Regions from separate parts of the Arthrobacter sp. BK1 genome, predicted to be linked through region 4. Evidence: predicted binding sites of a transcription regulator. Region 4 holds the regulator's gene; each other region holds the start of a gene.

The links. Region 4 encodes HrcA, which represses chaperone genes, less so after heat shock. Its sites were predicted from a motif close to TTNGCACTCGNNNNNNNCGAGTGCNAA; they were not measured.
Region 1: AC1MCA_RS16555 (FmdB family zinc ribbon protein) is a predicted target of HrcA. The motif match lies at 2,152-2,178, and genes of this name have one in related genera.
Region 2: groL (chaperonin GroEL) is a predicted target of HrcA. The motif match lies at 1,849-1,875, and genes of this name have one in related genera.
Region 3: groES (co-chaperone GroES) is a predicted target of HrcA. The motif match lies at 2,675-2,701, and genes of this name have one in related genera.

The regions. Positions count from the first base shown of each region.
Region 1 is NZ_CM155263.1:3,614,471-3,618,541, forward strand. It holds gene AC1MCA_RS16545 (AAA family ATPase) at 1-949, shown strand, start outside; gene cpaB (Flp pilus assembly protein CpaB) at 984-1,715, opposite strand; gene AC1MCA_RS16555 (FmdB family zinc ribbon protein) at 1,828-2,088, opposite strand; gene AC1MCA_RS16560 (5-formyltetrahydrofolate cyclo-ligase) at 2,223-2,843, opposite strand; gene galU (UTP--glucose-1-phosphate uridylyltransferase GalU) at 2,892-3,797, shown strand; gene AC1MCA_RS16570 (GNAT family N-acetyltransferase) at 3,803-4,071, shown strand, end outside.
Region 2 is NZ_CM155263.1:1,400,516-1,404,586, reverse strand. It holds gene AC1MCA_RS06200 (LytR C-terminal domain-containing protein) at 1-110, shown strand, start outside; gene AC1MCA_RS06195 (cold-shock protein) at 277-483, shown strand; gene AC1MCA_RS06190 (ABC transporter substrate-binding protein) at 480-1,763, shown strand; gene groL (chaperonin GroEL) at 2,055-3,683, shown strand; gene AC1MCA_RS06180 (ABC transporter substrate-binding protein) at 3,788-4,071, opposite strand, start outside.
Region 3 is NZ_CM155263.1:3,589,141-3,593,211, forward strand. It holds gene AC1MCA_RS16440 (glycoside hydrolase family 3 protein) at 1-84, shown strand, start outside; gene AC1MCA_RS16445 (shikimate 5-dehydrogenase) at 149-967, shown strand; gene AC1MCA_RS16450 (THUMP-like domain-containing protein) at 980-2,209, opposite strand; gene AC1MCA_RS16455 (hypothetical protein) at 2,265-2,651, shown strand; gene groES (co-chaperone GroES) at 2,860-3,156, shown strand; gene groL (chaperonin GroEL) at 3,235-4,071, shown strand, end outside.
Region 4 is NZ_CM155263.1:4,323,305-4,327,375, reverse strand. It holds gene dnaJ (molecular chaperone DnaJ) at 1-815, opposite strand, end outside; gene hrcA (heat-inducible transcriptional repressor HrcA) at 891-1,904, opposite strand; gene AC1MCA_RS19845 (DUF3097 domain-containing protein) at 2,119-2,970, shown strand; gene AC1MCA_RS19840 (DUF4870 domain-containing protein) at 3,128-3,538, shown strand; gene hemW (radical SAM family heme chaperone HemW) at 3,632-4,071, opposite strand, start outside.

The sequences.
Region 1 (4,071 bases), 710 kb from region 4:
TGCCCTGCACAACTTTGGACCGCTCTCCGCCGAGGGTGGCAGGGAAAAATTTGCCTTGGCCATGACCCGGGCACGGCGTTCCCTGCACGTGCTGACATGCTTCCAGCCGGAAGACCTGGACCATACCCGCCTCTCGCACGGAGCCGTTGACTTCTACGAACTCCTGAACCGCGAGATTGCCGGGAAGACCGATCTCGGGACGCCGGCCTCCAGGGCTGCGGCAAGCGAGCAGGCTCTCGGGGCAGATCCGCTGGTTGCCGATCTGGGCGACAGGCTGCGTGCACGGGGTGCCCGTGTGTGGCACCAGTACGACGGCGTCATTGACGTGGTGGCGGCGGCCGACCCCCTGAGCACCATGGGGCAGGACGATGCAGAAGTTCCGCGGCCGGTGGCGATCGAATCTGATGGAACGGAGGTCTACCGGACCATGAGCGTCCGGGAGCGGAGCCGCCTCCGCCCGCAGCTCCTGGAACGGCTGGGATGGCGGTACATGCCGCTGTGGACCATCGAGGTGTTCACCGACCCGTCCGCCTGCGCGGACAGGATTGGAGGATACTTGGGGCTTGAGAACGTACTGTTGCCCGGCCGGACTTCTGCGGCTGGTTTCTTCGACGAGGACGTGGACCCGCTCGCGGTGGGTGCGGTTGGAGCCGAAGACCACGAACGCCCGGCAGCCAGGTACAGGAATGAGGACCGGGCCGCGCGTCTGGAGAGCAAGGAGGCGGTTGTAGTGAACCCGCAGAACACCGGTCAGGCCGATGGGCAGGATCAGGGGCAGGAACCTGAGGCGGACCCGGCGCAGGAATCTGCGACGGACCGGCCGCAGGCCCGCCCCGAAGGAATACTGCCGAACAAGGCTGCCGAAGATGACCCCAAAGCCTGGGGCGATGGCCCGGACAACGATCACGATGAGTGGCTGAAGGAAAACAAGCCGCCGCATTGGGGCTAAGCTGCCGGGTACGGTTGCATCACGCCGCCGCATGCTAAGGCCCTACCAGCACGAAGAACAGCTTTCCCTGGGTTGAGGCGCCCGCCAGCCGGGCGGCCTGGTCCGGGGAAGCCGCCACCACGATCAGCCCTTCGGTCTCACCGGTCCCGAGCCATTGGCCCGTCTGGCCGCCCTGGCCCGATGTCCACAGGACCGCGACGGAGGAGGCCAGCACCTCTGAGGGGGACTGTTGGTCGTAGCCATTGGCCCCGGTCATGACTACATTGACCAGCTGCCCCGGCGATACCAGCTGGATGGAGGAAGGGTCCGCCATCCGCAGGGGCACTGCGGCGGAGCCCGGGGGAGTGCCGGCCAGGAGGCCGGGTCCGAGAAGCTGCGCATCGGTAAGAAGTTGGCCTTTCCGCAAGGGGGCGGCCAACTGCTTGCCCGTTGCCTGGTTGCGGTCGGTCACAGACCCGGCTGTCATCAGCCGCTGGGGGATCGGCGTTAGCACCAGATCGCTGCCTGCCAAGGCCGTGCCCGCGGGCAGATCCCGCGCAGCAGCCAGGGCTGTCACGGTGTCTGCGGGCGGGGGAGTGAGCTGGTGGACCGTTATCCCGGCTGCGACGCAAAGGAGCAGTGCGATGGCGAGGCGCCGGTTCCGGCTGAGCCAGGACGACAGCCGATGGCCTCGCCGCCGGCCCGGACGGGTGGACGGGTGCTGGTGACGGACCTGGCGCCCGGGCGGGGCGGATCCGCGGCTGCGGTGGAAAACGGTGGCGGGCATGGGAACCACGCTACGGTTGCGGGACTAAGCCCACCATGCGCAAAGGTTCCTATGTGGACAACGGTGGTGCCGGCGTCGGACATTGCCTGACCACAGCAGTGGAGGCGGGCAGTCAGCTCGCGGCGGCAGCCGGTGCCGGTGCGGCTGCAGGCGCTGCCGGAGCAGCGGGTGCGGCAGAAACTGTGCTTCCCTTGGCGTCCCTGGAGTCGGTGCGGTAGAAACCGGAGCCCTTGAACACGACGCCCACGCTGTTGAACTTCTTGCGCAGTGCTCCCTGGCACTCAGGGCAGGACGTCAGGGTGCTGTCCGTGAACGACTGGAAAATATCGAAGGCATGGCCGCAATCCTTGCAGGCGTACGCATACGTGGGCACTGGTGCTCCTCCTCTTGGACAAAACAGAGGTCCCGTGCTGCGTGAAGCGGAATCAACCGGTCATTAGCAGTCGCAGGGCCTGACTGCTAATTCTAGCATCCCCTCCGGGTACCACTTTCGAGGCGGTACCTCACTCAGGAACCCTCAGCCAGCCTGACGAATCCTGACGGCGTCAGGGCCGCCGGAACTTTCCGGTCAAAGGCCTCAGCGGGAATGCTTCCGGCCGGCAGCAGCTCTGAATCGAAGACGATGGCTGCCAGCGGGATGTCCAGGCCCTCACCATCCAGGGACGCGAGCAGGACGTCGTAGTAGCCGCCGCCCTGGCCTATCCGGTTGCCGCTCCGGTCCACCGCCGTCGCGGGGATGTAGAGCGCGGACACCGTCGCCATGATCCCGAGGCCGTGGCGCGGTCCGGCGGGTTCCAGGACCGGGGCAAAACGGCTGCGGACAAATTCGACGGCGGGCGTCCAGTCCGCCCAGCTCAATCGCCTGCCGGGTTCACAGACCGGCAGCAGGACCCTGTGCCCCAGCCGGTGCAGCTCCTGGAGCAGGGGCAAGGTGGGCGGCTCCGGCGCAACACCGAGATATGCACAGAACGTCGACGGCGTGTCACCTGCCAACTGCTGTGCCCAGGCAGAGCCGTGGAGGGCGAGGGTGGCGCCGGCCTTGTCCCGCTGGCCGTTATCGGTCGCGGCACGGCGCTCACGGTGGAGAGCGCGGATGCTTTCCTTGGTTTCTCTGTTGTCCCCGGACATACCGCTCCCTAATTACTGAATGAATCGCTCTGCCGTTAGATTAGTGCAGTGACTACCACTCAGCAGACAGTTCGTAAGGCCGTTATTCCTGCCGCCGGCCTTGGCACCAGGTTTTTGCCTGCAACGAAGGCGATGCCCAAGGAAATGCTGCCGGTGGTGGACAAGCCTGCTATCCAGTACGTGGTGGAAGAGGCAGTGAAGGTGGGCCTGAACGACATCCTCATGATCACCGGCCGCAACAAGCGCGCGCTTGAGGACCACTTCGACCGCGTTCCGTCGCTGGAGGACACCCTGTCCGCCAAGGGTGACACCGCAAAGCTCGAATCCATTCAGGCAGCCAGCAACCTCGGCGACATCCACTACGTCCGCCAGGGAGACCCAAATGGCCTCGGCCATGCGGTCCTCCGCGCCAAGCAGCATGTCGGGAACGAACCTTTTGCGGTTCTCCTCGGCGATGACCTCATTGACGCCCGGGACGAACTCCTGAGCACCATGATCGACGTCCAGGCCAAGACCGGCGGATCCGTGGTGGCACTTATCGAGGTGGAGCCCTCCCAGATCAGCGCATATGGCTGCGCCGATGTTGAAGAAATTGACGGCGAAGGCTACGTCCGGATCAATAAGCTTGTCGAAAAGCCGGACGTGGACGAGGCGCCGTCGAATCTCGCCGTCATTGGGCGTTACGTTCTCCACCCGGCTGTTTTCGAAGTCCTGGAGCGCACAGGTCCGGGCCGCGGCGGCGAAATCCAGTTGACGGACGCTCTGCAGGAGCTCGCTGCGGGGGATGCCGAAGGCCATGGCGTCTACGGCGTGGTCTTCCGCGGCCGCCGGTACGATACCGGGGACAAGCTCAGCTACCTCAAGGCCTGCGTTCAACTCGCCATTGACAGCGATGACCTCGGCCCCGGGCTCCGGGAATGGCTGCCTGGCTTCACTGCCGGTCTCGCCAAGTAACTGCCGTGCGCTCAGGACCCATCTGGCCCGTCACGCTGGAGTGCGGCGACCTGGTCCTGCGCCCCATCCGGTACCGGGACAAAAAGGAATGGACCCAGGTGCGGGCGCGCAACAATGAATGGCTGGCGCCGTGGGAGGCTTCGAACCCGGTGCCTGGCGGCGGCCTGCCGGATTACCGGCAGATGGTCCGGTCCCTGAAAGCCCAGGCAGCCCAGGGAACTGCACTGCCCTTCCTCATCACCGAACGCACGTCTGCCTCGTCAGTGCCTGTCAT
Region 2 (4,071 bases), 1.7 Mb from region 4:
AGAAGGCGAACGCCGATGCAGTTTCTGCCTTGCTGAGCATCCCTACAGTTGTCCAAAGCCCTGATTTCCAGGTGCCGCTGGTAGTAGTCCTCGGACCCGATTACCGCTAGTGCCGCCTGCACAACACGTGGGCTCCCATAACTATTGGGCTCCGGCCCGGCCGGGTGCCTCGGCCTTCGGGGGAGCTTGTCGCTAGAGTGATTTCAGGCCTTGGTCCGTCACAAGCGGCACACAGCGAGGTGGGCCGGCGGCACGACCGAAAGAGTGGAAATCATCATGGCATTGGGAACCGTTAAGTGGTTCAACGCGGAAAAAGGCTATGGCTTTATTACCGTGGACGGCTCCGGCGACGACGTTTTTGTCCACTGGTCCGCCATCGAGGGCGAGGGGTACCGCGCACTCGATGAGGGGCAGCGCGTTGAGCTTGAAATCGGCGAAGGCGAGAAAGGCCCCCAGGCAGAAAGCGTCCGGCCCGCGGAGTGAAGCCGGCCAAATTCAGTTCGACTTTCCGTGTAGCCGCCCTTCGTGCCGTGGCCGGAAGCGCTGCCCTCCTGGCGCTGGCTGGCTGCTCCGGAGCGCCAGGCAATGCCCGGCTGGAATCCGTCGAAGCGTCAGGTGATGGCACCCTGCGCATCGGGCTGATTCTGGACAGCATGGGGGACCAGGCGTTCCTCAATGATTCCCAGTTCGCCGCTGCGACGCTGGCCGTGCAGGAAATCAACGCCGCGGGCGGCCACAAAGGCAGGCCGGTGGAGTTCCTTCCCAGGCCGGCAGGCACTGACCCGGCTGCACAGGCGGGGGAGCTGGTAGCTGCCAAAGCTGACGTGGTGATCGGACCCACTGATTCCAGCCATGCCGCCGCCGCCATCGATGTGCTCTCCCGGGCGCGGGTGACCCTGATTTCACCGGCAAACTCAGCTGCCGGCCTGACCGGCTATAAGAGCGGCGGCTACTACTTCCGGACTGCGGCGGCGGACGTTGCCCAGGCTTCCGTGTTGGTGAAGCTCGCCAAGGACGGCGGCGCAAAGAGGCTGGCTGTGGTCCACCAGGACAGCGCTTACGGCAAGGACGTCGCGGCTGCGGTAGCAAGCGCTGCGAAAGACGCCGGCCTGGACACCGTGGCCACGGCCGGATTCAAACCCGGCGATGCCCGGAAGGCGGCCGCGGAGGCCCAGGGGGCCACACCCGACGCCGTTGTGCTGATTGCCAGGGACGGCGCACGGGGCGCCATCGCCGAGCTCAACAATGTGGGGCTTTCCGGCGAAAAAATCGTTCTCAGCGAGGGCGCGTTCGCCCAGTACGGGTCCGGGCTGGGCTCCAAAGCCCTCGACGGCGCCCGGGCCGTGGTGCCCGGCGTCCTTCCCTCGGCCGGCTTCCAGGCGCGGTTGGTGGCAGTCAACCCGGCGTTGAAGGACCTGTCCTTCGCAGCGGAGACGTACGACGCCGTGAACCTGGCGGTCCTGGCGGCAGCCGCTGGGCAGGACGATGCCGGGCGCTCCATCGCGGCCAACCTGATCGCCGTGTCCGGGGGAGCGGCAGGCGGCCAGGCCGGCGCCCAGCCCGGCAAGCCGTGCCTGTCCTTCGCAGAGTGCAACGGCATTCTGAAGACCGGTGCCGGGATCAATTACGACGGCGAATCGGGGCCGGTTGCCTTCGACGCCAACGGTGACATCACCACCGCCAACTTCATGGTGTTCACCTATGCCGCAGACAACAGGGCCTCGCTCAGCGGCCGTGAGGCGGCCGGCCGGGCAGCTGGCTGATCGCCCGCGGCGAAACCGCCCGCCCGCAGAGTGAATAACCGGGCCGTTCGCTTGCACTCTCACCTGTGGAGTGCTAATTATTGAGTTAGCACTCTTACGTACCGACTGCTAAAGCATCGTCCGTTTTATCCCGGAAACGAAGCTTTGCGAAGGTCGTGGAGCGAAAGAAATACCAAGCTGGAGTGAGATCCCCAGCCGCGGCATACAGAGGCCGCCGGTTATGGATCGTCCGTCGCGGGCACTGCAGTGCGGTTCATTCTTAACGACTGTCCCGAAAGGACTACTGCCGTTATGGCCAAGATCATTGCATTTGATGAAGAGGCACGCCGCGGTCTTGAGCGGGGCCTGAACATCCTCGCCGACGCCGTCAAGGTCACCCTCGGCCCGCGTGGACGCAACGTCGTCCTCGAAAAGAAGTGGGGCGCCCCCACGATCACCAACGATGGTGTTTCCATCGCCAAGGAGATCGAGCTGGACGATCCTTACGAAAAGATCGGCGCAGAGCTGGTCAAGGAAGTTGCCAAGAAGACGGACGACGTCGCCGGCGACGGCACCACCACGGCCACCGTGCTGGCCCAGGCCCTCGTCAAGGAAGGCCTGCGCAACGTTGCGGCCGGCGCTGACCCGCTGTCCCTCAAGCGCGGCATCGAGAAGGCAGTAGAAGCCGTCACGGTTGAACTGCTGGCCTCCGCCAAGGAAATCGAAACCAAGGAAGAGATCGCGGCCACGGCTTCCATCTCCGCCGGTGACGACGAAATCGGCGCGCTGATTGCCGAAGCCCTGGACAAGGTGGGCAAAGAAGGCGTCATCACCGTCGAGGAGTCCAACACCTTCGGCCTGGAGCTTGAGCTCACCGAGGGCATGCGCTTCGACAAGGGTTACATCTCCGCTTACTTCGTCACCGACGCTGAGCGCCAGGAAACGGTCCTTGAGGATCCGTACATCCTGATCGTCAACTCCAAGATCTCCAACGTCAAGGAACTGGTTGCTGTCCTGGAAAAGGTCATGCAGTCCTCCAAGCCGCTGCTGATCATTGCCGAGGACATCGAGGGCGAGGCCCTGGCCACCCTGATCGTCAACAAGATCCGTGGCACCTTCAAGTCCGTTGCCGTCAAGGCTCCGGGCTTCGGCGACCGCCGCAAGGCCCAGCTGGCCGACATCGCTGTCCTCACCGGTGGCCAGGTCATCGCCGAGGAAGTCGGACTCAAACTGGAGACCGCCGGACTCGAACTCCTGGGCCGCGCCCGCAAGGTTGTTGTCACCAAGGACGAGACCACCATCGTTGAAGGTGCCGGCGACGCCGACCAGATCGCCGGCCGCGTTTCCCAGATCCGTGCCGAGATCGAAAACTCCGATTCGGACTACGACCGCGAGAAGCTGCAGGAACGCCTGGCCAAGCTGGCCGGCGGCGTTGCAGTCATCAAGGCCGGTGCCGCAACCGAGGTTGAGCTGAAGGAACGCAAGCACCGCATTGAGGACGCTGTCCGCAACGCAAAGGCTGCTGTTGAAGAGGGCATCGTCGCCGGTGGCGGCGTTGCACTGATCCAGGCCGGCGCCAAGGCGTTCGCCAACCTGAACCTCACGGGTGACGAAGCAACCGGTGCGAACATCGTCCGCGTTGCCATTGACGCTCCGCTGAAGCAGATCGCCTTCAACGCTGGCCTTGAGCCCGGCGTTGTGGTGGACAAGGTCCGCGGCCTGCCTGCGGGTCACGGCCTGAACGCAGCAACCGGCGAGTATGTCGACCTGCTGGCTGCCGGCATCAACGATCCCGTCAAGGTGACCCGCTCTGCCCTGCAGAACGCGGCTTCCATTGCCGGTCTCTTCCTCACCACCGAGGCCGTAGTGGCCGACAAGCCGGAGAAGAACGCTCCGGCCATGGGTGGCGGCGACGAGATGGGCGGCATGGGCGGCTTCTAGTCCCCATCTGCCGGAATCTTTCCGCACAAAAACGCGGCCCCCTCAGTGAGGGGGCCGCGTTTTTGTGTCCTGGAAGTCTTGTCTGAGCGGGAAGCAGGCCTGCTCTACTTGCGGGCAGTGGCGAGCATTCCCTCGACCTCTTTCTTGAAGGCCTCCGCTGCAGCCTGGGGCGTGAGGCGGTCATAAAGCACCTCGTCGGTGAAGCGCTTGATCACATTCTGAACGCTTCCGGCCCCTACCGGCGGAACCGGCGGTGCGTCAGCGATGTCCGGGGCGATGTCCTTGAGAAACGCCACCACGGTGGTGTCCGCCGGCTTGAGGTCAGGGGTGATTTTCTCAACGATTTCCGGGTTACTGGGCACCCCGCGGTCTGTCATGAGGATGGTGC
Region 3 (4,071 bases), 730 kb from region 4:
AACGTCCTGGCAGGGAAGGCTGCTGCACCGGGGAGGCTGCCCGCCGCCGTCGGAACCTTCCCCGCGGGAACCGGCTGCCCCTAGAATCCGCCGCAGCTGATTGCCGGGGCAACCCCATGAACAGGGCAAGCGGCGGTTTAATGGACGGGTGCCCATACTCAATAAAGACATGACCCTGTGTATCTCGCTCTCGGCCCGGCCCAGCAACAACGGGACCCGTTTCCATAACCACCTGTACGACCAGCTGGGCCTGAACTGGATCTACAAGGCCTTCGCGCCCACGGATCTTGCCCAGGCGATCGCCGGCGTCCGCGGCCTCGGGATCCGCGGCTGCGCGGTGTCCATGCCCTACAAGGAAGATGTGATCGCGCTCGTGGATGAGCTGGACCCCTCCGCGAAAGCCATCGACTCCGTCAACACGATCGTGAACACCAACGGACACCTCAAGGCATACAACACCGATTACACAGCCATTGAGCAGCTGCTGGCGGGCAACGCCGTTCCCACTGACTACTCGGTACTGGTCCAGGGTGCCGGCGGCATGGCGAAAGCGACCGTCGCTGCGCTGCGGGACGCAGGATTCACGGACGTCACAGTGATTGCGCGGAACGAGGCCACCGGGCGGGCGCTCGCAGAGCAGTACGGGTTCCGGTGGCAGGCAGAGCTCGACGGCGGGACGGCCGCCCTGATCATCAACGTCACGCCGATTGGCATGCAGGGCGGTCCGGAAGCCGATTCGCTGGCGTTCCCCGAAACCGTGATCGCCGCGGCCAAAGTGGTGTTCGACGTCGTGGCACTCCCGGCTGAAACACCCCTGATCACGGCGGCACGCATCGCCGGAAAACCGGTCATCACGGGCGCGGAAGTGGCCACCATCCAGGCATTGGAGCAGTTTGTGCTCTACACGGGCGTCCGTCCCAGCGACGAACAGGTCCGTGCCGCCGAAGAGTTCATGCGCGCGCAATAGCGCCGGGCTGCCTTAGACGGGCTCCACCGCGATGGCCACCCGGTCCTCCCCGATGCGGGTCAGGACCAGGGTGGCTGTTGTGGTTCCGGCCTTTTTGCTTCCGCTTTTGACTCCGGCCAGAAGCTGCTTGCGCAGTTCCTCAGGCGTGACGGACGTGCCCCGCTTCTTGATGTCCAGCACGCCGATGCCGTTGTCCTTGACCCAGGCCTTGAGCGCCTTGACGTTGTACGGCATCACTTCCAGGACCTTGTAGGCCCGGGCGAACGGTGTGTCCACACGTTCCGGCGCGCAGATGTACGCGATGTGCTCATCCAGCAGGTGCCCGCCCAGCTCAAGTGCGACGTCGGCCACCAGGCCTGCGCGGATCACCGCACCATCCGGCTCGTAAAGATACCCCTCGGGCGGACCCACCGGCGCTACCGGACCGCCGTCGAAATCCTCCCCGCTGGTGATCTCGGCGGCGCCCTGCGGCCCCAGCAGCAGCGCAGCCCGGCGGATTCCCGGCCGCCGCACCGCGTTGAACCAGAGCGTCACCTCGGTGACGTCGCCAGCCACCGATACCCACTGCGCTTCGCAGTCCGCCGGCACCGATTCATGCGGCATTCCGGGGCCCATCTTGACCCCGACAGCGCGTCCCGTGGCCGCCAGCGATTCCACAAAGGAAAGCGGCGGCGAAAACGCCTCAGGGTCCCAGATCCTTTTGGTGCCCGACGTCGACGTGGTCCGGCGTGCGGGATCCAGCCAGACGCCGTCGACCCCTTCCAGGGAAACAGCGGTGGCATCCGAATGCACCACCGTGGCGTTGGGGAATGGAATGAGATTCACCGTGGCGCAGGCAGCAGTGGTCTCGTCCATCTCCACGGCAGTGACGGTGATGTCCATCGAGGCGAGCGCAAGCGAGTCCGCGGCGAGGCCGCAGCCGAGGTCAGCCACATGGCGGATGCCGGCCTGGGCGAAGCGTTCCGCGTGGCGGGCCGCAACGTTGAGGCGGGTGGCCTGTTCCAGGCCTGCCTGGGTGAAAAGCATGCTCCGGGCGAACTCGCCGAATTTGAGTTCGGCCTTGGTGCGCAGCCTCGACTGGGTGAGGACTGCAGACACCAGTTCGGGGGAGTGGCCCGCTTTGCGGAGCGCCGAATTAAGCTCAAAGGCCTTGTCTTCGCGGTAGGGTCCCAGGGACGCCAGCAGCTCCCAGCCTTCGCTGGTGAGGAGTGGGGCGATCTGGTCCTGCGGTGCTTGAGCCATGGGTTCAAGCGTAGTGGAGATGGCCCGGCAGCCCGTTCCCGCTAGGGTTGAAGGCATGACAGACAGTGCAGGCAGCCAGCCGTCCGAACCGCCCCGATCCACGAATGCGGACCTGGTGAAGTTCGCCCGCCCGGCGCTGATTGCCGGTTCTGCCGTGGCTGTGGTCTGCATCGCGCTGCTGGTCATCATCTTCTTCCTGGACACCTTCAACGCCACGGTCTACTCGGTGGGCGGCAAGGACATCCAGGACGCAACGGACGAAGCACGTGACATTCGCGGCCTCTACGCAGGGGCCCGCATCGGCGGGATCATCCTGCTGGTCATCTCGCTGCTGGCCGCCATAGGCGCCGCAGTGGTGCTGTACCTCAAGCGCGGCACCACCACTGACGGAACCGGGGACGGCGACGAGGACGTCGATTTCGAGGACCTCGCAGGGCGTTGAGGCTGTTCACTGGGGACATAATTCTGGCACTCGCCTTGACCGAGTGCTAACTACTTACATAGAGTCGTCATTAGCACTCTCCCTAGGAGGGTGCTAACACATGAAGAGCTTTCAGCCAGGCTGCTGCCGGCACCGCGACGACGGTCAGCCAGCCACGGCGGAACAGTTTTCCAGTCCATAAATTTGCTGACGTAAAGGAGAGGTCCGAGTGTCGGTCTCTATTAAGCCTCTTGAGGATCGTATTGTTGTCCGCCCGCTCGAAGCCGAGCAGACCACGGCTTCCGGCCTGGTTATCCCGGACTCCGCACAGGAGAAGCCGCAGGAAGGCGAAGTTGTTGCAGTAGGCCCCGGCCGCTTCGATGACAACGGCAACCGCGTTCCCCTCGATGTTGCCATCGGCGACGTCGTTATCTACTCGAAGTACGGCGGAACCGAAGTCAAGCACAGCGGCACCGAGTACCTCGTGCTCTCCGCCCGCGACGTCCTGGCGATCGTCGTAAAGTAACTCTTTGGATCCCCGCGCCGCTGAACCTGCACTCTGCCGGTCAGCTGCGCGGGGTTTCTGTCTTGAAAGGACAAAACCATGGCAAAGCAGCTTGCGTTTAACGACGCTGCCCGCCGGTCACTTGAAGCCGGCATCGACAAGCTCGCCAACACTGTCAAGGTGACGCTCGGCCCCCGCGGCCGCAACGTTGTTCTCGACAAAAAGTGGGGAGCACCCACCATCACCAACGACGGCGTCACCATCGCCCGTGAAGTTGAGCTTGATGACCCGTTCGAGAACCTTGGCGCACAGCTGGCCAAGGAAGTAGCCACCAAGACCAACGACGTTGCCGGCGACGGCACCACCACCGCCACCGTCCTCGCACAGGCACTGGTCAAGGAAGGCCTGCGCAACGTTGCTGCCGGCGCCGCTCCGGGCCAGATCAAGCGCGGCATCGAGGTTTCCGTTGAAGCCGTTGCCGCCCGCCTGCTCGAGAACGCACGCCCGGTTGAAGGCACCCAGGTGGCCAACGTTGCTGCCATCTCGGCCCAGAGCGACGAAATCGGCGAGCTCCTCGCCGAGGCATTCGGCAAGGTCGGCAAGGATGGTGTGATCACCATCGAGGAGTCCTCCACCACGCAGACCGAGCTGGTCCTCACCGAAGGCATGCAGTTCGACAAGGGCTACCTGTCCCCGTACTTCGTCACCGACGCAGAGCGCCAGGAAGCCGTCCTCGAGGACGCCCTCATCCTGATCAACCAGGGCAAGATCTCCTCCGTGCAGGAATTCCTGCCGCTGCTGGAAAAGGCGCTGCAGAGCTCCAAGCCGCTGTTCATCATTGCTGAAGACGTCGACGGCGAGGCCCTTTCCACGCTGATTGTGAACCGTATCCGCGGCACCCTGAACGTGGTTGCCGTCAAGGCTCCGGGCTTCGGC
Region 4 (4,071 bases):
ATCGGAATATTGAGGGTTGCGTGCAGGTCGTCGCCGTCGCGGGCGTACGTGGCATCGTTATTGACGCGGATCTCGACGTACAGGTCTCCGGACGGTCCGCCTGCCGGACCGGCTTCGCCCTGGCCCGAAAGCTGGATCCGCGTGCCTGTGGCCACGCCGGCCGGCACCTTGATGGTGAGCGAACGGCGGCTGCGGATGCGGCCCTGGCCGCTGCACTCGTTGCAGGGATCCTTGATGACGGTGCCGAAGCCTTCGCAGCTGCCACACGGGGCGGCCGTCATGACCTGGCCGAGAATGGAACGGACAGCCCGCTGGACCTGGCCGCTGCCACCGCAGATATCGCAGCGTTCGGGGTGGCTGCCCTCGCGGCAGCACGAGCCGTTGCAGGTGGGGCAGGTGACGGCGGTATCCACTTCAAGTTTCTTGTTGACGCCGAAGACTGCGTCCCGGAGTTCGATCCGGACGCTGATGAGCGCATCCTGGCCACGGCGGACCCGGGACGCCGGACCTGCCTGGCCGCCGGCCCCGAAGAAGGTGTCGAAGATGTCCTGGAACGCGAAGCCCTGGCCGGCGTAACTGCCGCCGCCGAAGCCGTTGTCGGTGCCGTTCTCGTTGCCGGTGGTGTCATAGACCCGGCGCTTTTGGGGATCCGAAAGCACCTCGTAGGCGTGGGTCACGGCCTTGAAGCGGTCCGACGCATCGTCCCCGGGGTTGACGTCCGGGTGAAGGGTGCGGGCCAGCTTGCGGTAGGCCTTCTTGATCTCTTCGCCGGTAGCTTCCGGCGAGACCCCGAGGACGTCGTAGTGGCTGCTCAAAGTTCGTATCTCTTCCTTGTTGTACTGCCGGCAGCTTGACCGCCGGCACTGCTCTTGGTGCCTGGACCGGTGCTGTTACGGACCCAGAATTCTTGAAAGATAACGGGCTACTGCCCTGACGGCGGCCATGGTGGTGGGGTAATCCATCCGGGTGGGCCCAAGGACGCCGATCTTGGCGGTGCTGTCCGGTCCGTATGCCGTGGCCACCACGGATGCTTCGGCTAGGCCGACGTAGGGGTTCTCGCGCCCGATGCTCACTGTCACGCCGCGGGGATCCTGCGCCATTTCGCTCAGGAGCCTGAGCATCACCACCTGCTCTTCCAACGCTTCAAGCACCGGCCCGATGCTCAGCGGGAAGTCCACATTGGACCGGGCGAGATTCGCGGTTCCTGCCATGACCATACGGTCTTCGCGGCTGTTGTGGGAAAGTGTTTCCAGGCCGTTGGCCAGGGCCTGGGCGGCTGCGCGCTGGCCGTGGCTTACGGACGAAACTACGGCCGGCAGCAGTTGCGTGAGCTGGCTCAGCGGTGTGCCGGACAGGGACCCGAGGAAGTGGGTCCGCAGCGCGGCGATGGCGTCCTCGCCAAGGTCCTGTCCGACGTCGGTCACGCGTTGTTCCACTTTGCCGGTGTTGGCAATCAGGACAACGAGAACCCGCCGCGGGGCGAGGAGAACGAATTCGATGTGCCGGATGGTGGCACGGCTGAGGTGCGGGTACTGCACCACGGCCACCTGGTTGGTCAGCTGCGACAGCAGCCGGACTGTCCGTTCCAGGACGTCGTCGAGATCGTCAGAGCCCTCCAGCAGCGACTGGATGGCCCGCCGCTCGGCCGGCGAAAGCGGCTTCACCGCGGAAATCTGGTCCACAAACAGCCGGTAGCCCTTGTCGGTGGGAATCCGGCCGGCGCTGGTGTGCGGGGCTGTGATCAGGCCCTCGTCCTCCAGCGCCGCCATGTCGTTACGGATGGTGGCGCTGGAGACGCCAAGGTGATGGCGTTCCACCAACGCTTTGGAACCCACAGGCTCACGGGAGTGCACGTAGTCCTCCACGATGGCACGCAGTACTTCAAGTTTGCGCGGCTCGCTCACACTCCACCTCCATCTACGGGTCGCGGCCTGCCTGGCCGGGCCGCCGGCATCCTGCTCCCGATCCTGCGGACGGGGAGGGCGGGACAGACCGGCCAGCGTTAGCACTCGACATGCCTAAGTGCTAACAGTCTAATATGACTCGCCCCGTTGTTAGCATTGGTACCGCTCCGGGCGAAACTCCGGGGGACCATCTAGCGCGAGGCGGAGTCAACCGATGCAGTACCAGAATTGGGGTCCGCAGGACATCAAGGCGCCTGTCAGGAATGAACTCCCCGAGGTTCCTGTAGAGCGGGGAATGGTCCTCGAAGACGCGCAGTCAGGCTGGGTAGGGGCCGTGACGAGGGTGGAGAAATCCGGCGGCATGCACGTGGTGGCCCTTGAAGACCGGCGCGGCAAGTCCCGTTCCTTCAAGCTTGGCTTCGGTTTCCTCCTGGAGGGGCAGCCCATCAGGCTGATGCCTCCCGCTCCGCGGCAGCCCGGCACCCCGGCCACCGCAGGCCGTACGGCCTCCGGCTCAGTCCGCGTGGCAGGCCAGCGTGCGCAGGTGGCCAAGGCGAGCAGGATCTGGGTGGAAGGAAAGCACGACGCCGAACTCATCGAAAAGGTCTGGGGCGATGACCTGCGGGTGGAAGGCATCGTCGTCGAACCCCTGCATGGCATCGATGACCTCGCAGGGGCAGTAGCTGCGTTCCAGCCGGGTCCCGGCAGGCGGCTGGGGGTCCTTGTTGACCACCTGGTGGCTGACTCCAAGGAGTCGCGGATCGCAGCAGGGGTTATGGCCTCGCCGGGGGCCGCCGGCAACGTCCTGATCGTGGGGCATCCTTATGTTGACGTGTGGCAGGCCATCCGGCCTTCGGCGCTGGGGATCAGCCAGTGGCCCGTGGTACCCCGTGGGCAGGACTGGAAGACCGGCATTCTGGCCGCTTTTGGCTGGCCGCATTCAACCAAGGAAGACATTGGGCTGGGCTGGCAGAAGCTGCTGGGTGCGGTCCACAGCTACGCGGACCTGGAAGCATCGCTGCTGGGCCGGGTGGAGGAAGTCATAGACTTCCTGACAGCGCCTTAGCCGCCTGGGACGTTTCGTGGAGGACGGCGCCTCTGCAGAGCGCGCCTCGCGGGGGGCGTTTGGCCATCGACCCAGTATTCTTGATACTGCGCAGGCTGCTCTTTCTTCAGGCCGGCACTCTCCACCAAGCACTATTGCACTCTCGAAGGAATAAACAGTGGCACAAAACGCACGCGAGCACCCGGACGACCAGGGCCGTTCGGAGTACCAGGGCGTTCCCGCAAATGCGTTGCCCCTTACGGCCAGCGAAGACCGGCAGTGGGCTACCCTCGCCCACTTTGGCGGGATCCTCGGCTGCGTTCCGTCACTGCTGATTTTCCTGATCTTCCGTGAGCGGGGCCCGTTCACTGCGCAGGAGTCCAAGGAAGCACTGAATTTCAGCCTGCCCCCCACCATTGCTGCACTGGTGGCCAACCTTCTGGTCTTCATCCCGGTGGTGGGAAACATTTTTGCCGTCATCGCGACCCTGATCTGGATCGCCCTGACGTGCTACTCGGTGGCGGCCGGCATCCACGTCAACAAGGGCCAGCCCCACCGCTACCAGTACAACCTGCGCTGGATCAAGTAGTCCCGAGCAACGATTAACCAACGCGGGGTCACTTCCCGCCCAAAATCCTCGCTGGATTGGGCCGGAAGTGACCCCGCGTTGCTTTGTCCGGGGTCAGTCCGGCAGAATCCGCCGCACCACGGCGTCGGCCAGCAGGCGGCCCTTGAGGGTCAGCACCAGCTTTCCGCGGAACGCGGCCGGCGGCTCCACGAGTCCATCGGCGATGAGCCCGGCCATGGCGTGACGGCCCGGCTCCCCCAGGCTTGAGACCGCAAGCCCGGAGACGAGCCGCGCCTCAAGCATGACCCGCTCCACCTCACGGGTTTCTGCGTCCAGGGTTTCCCGTCCGGCAGCAGGTGAGAGCCCTTGGGCCAGCCGTCCAGCGTACGCAGTGGGATGCTTGACGTTCCACCACCGCACGCCGCCGACGTGCGAGTGGGCGCCCGGACCGATCCCCCACCAATCGTCTCCACGCCAGTACGCAAGGTTGTGCCTGCACGCCTGCTCCGGTGTCCGGGCCCAGTTGCTGACCTCGTACCAGCCCAGCCCTGCCG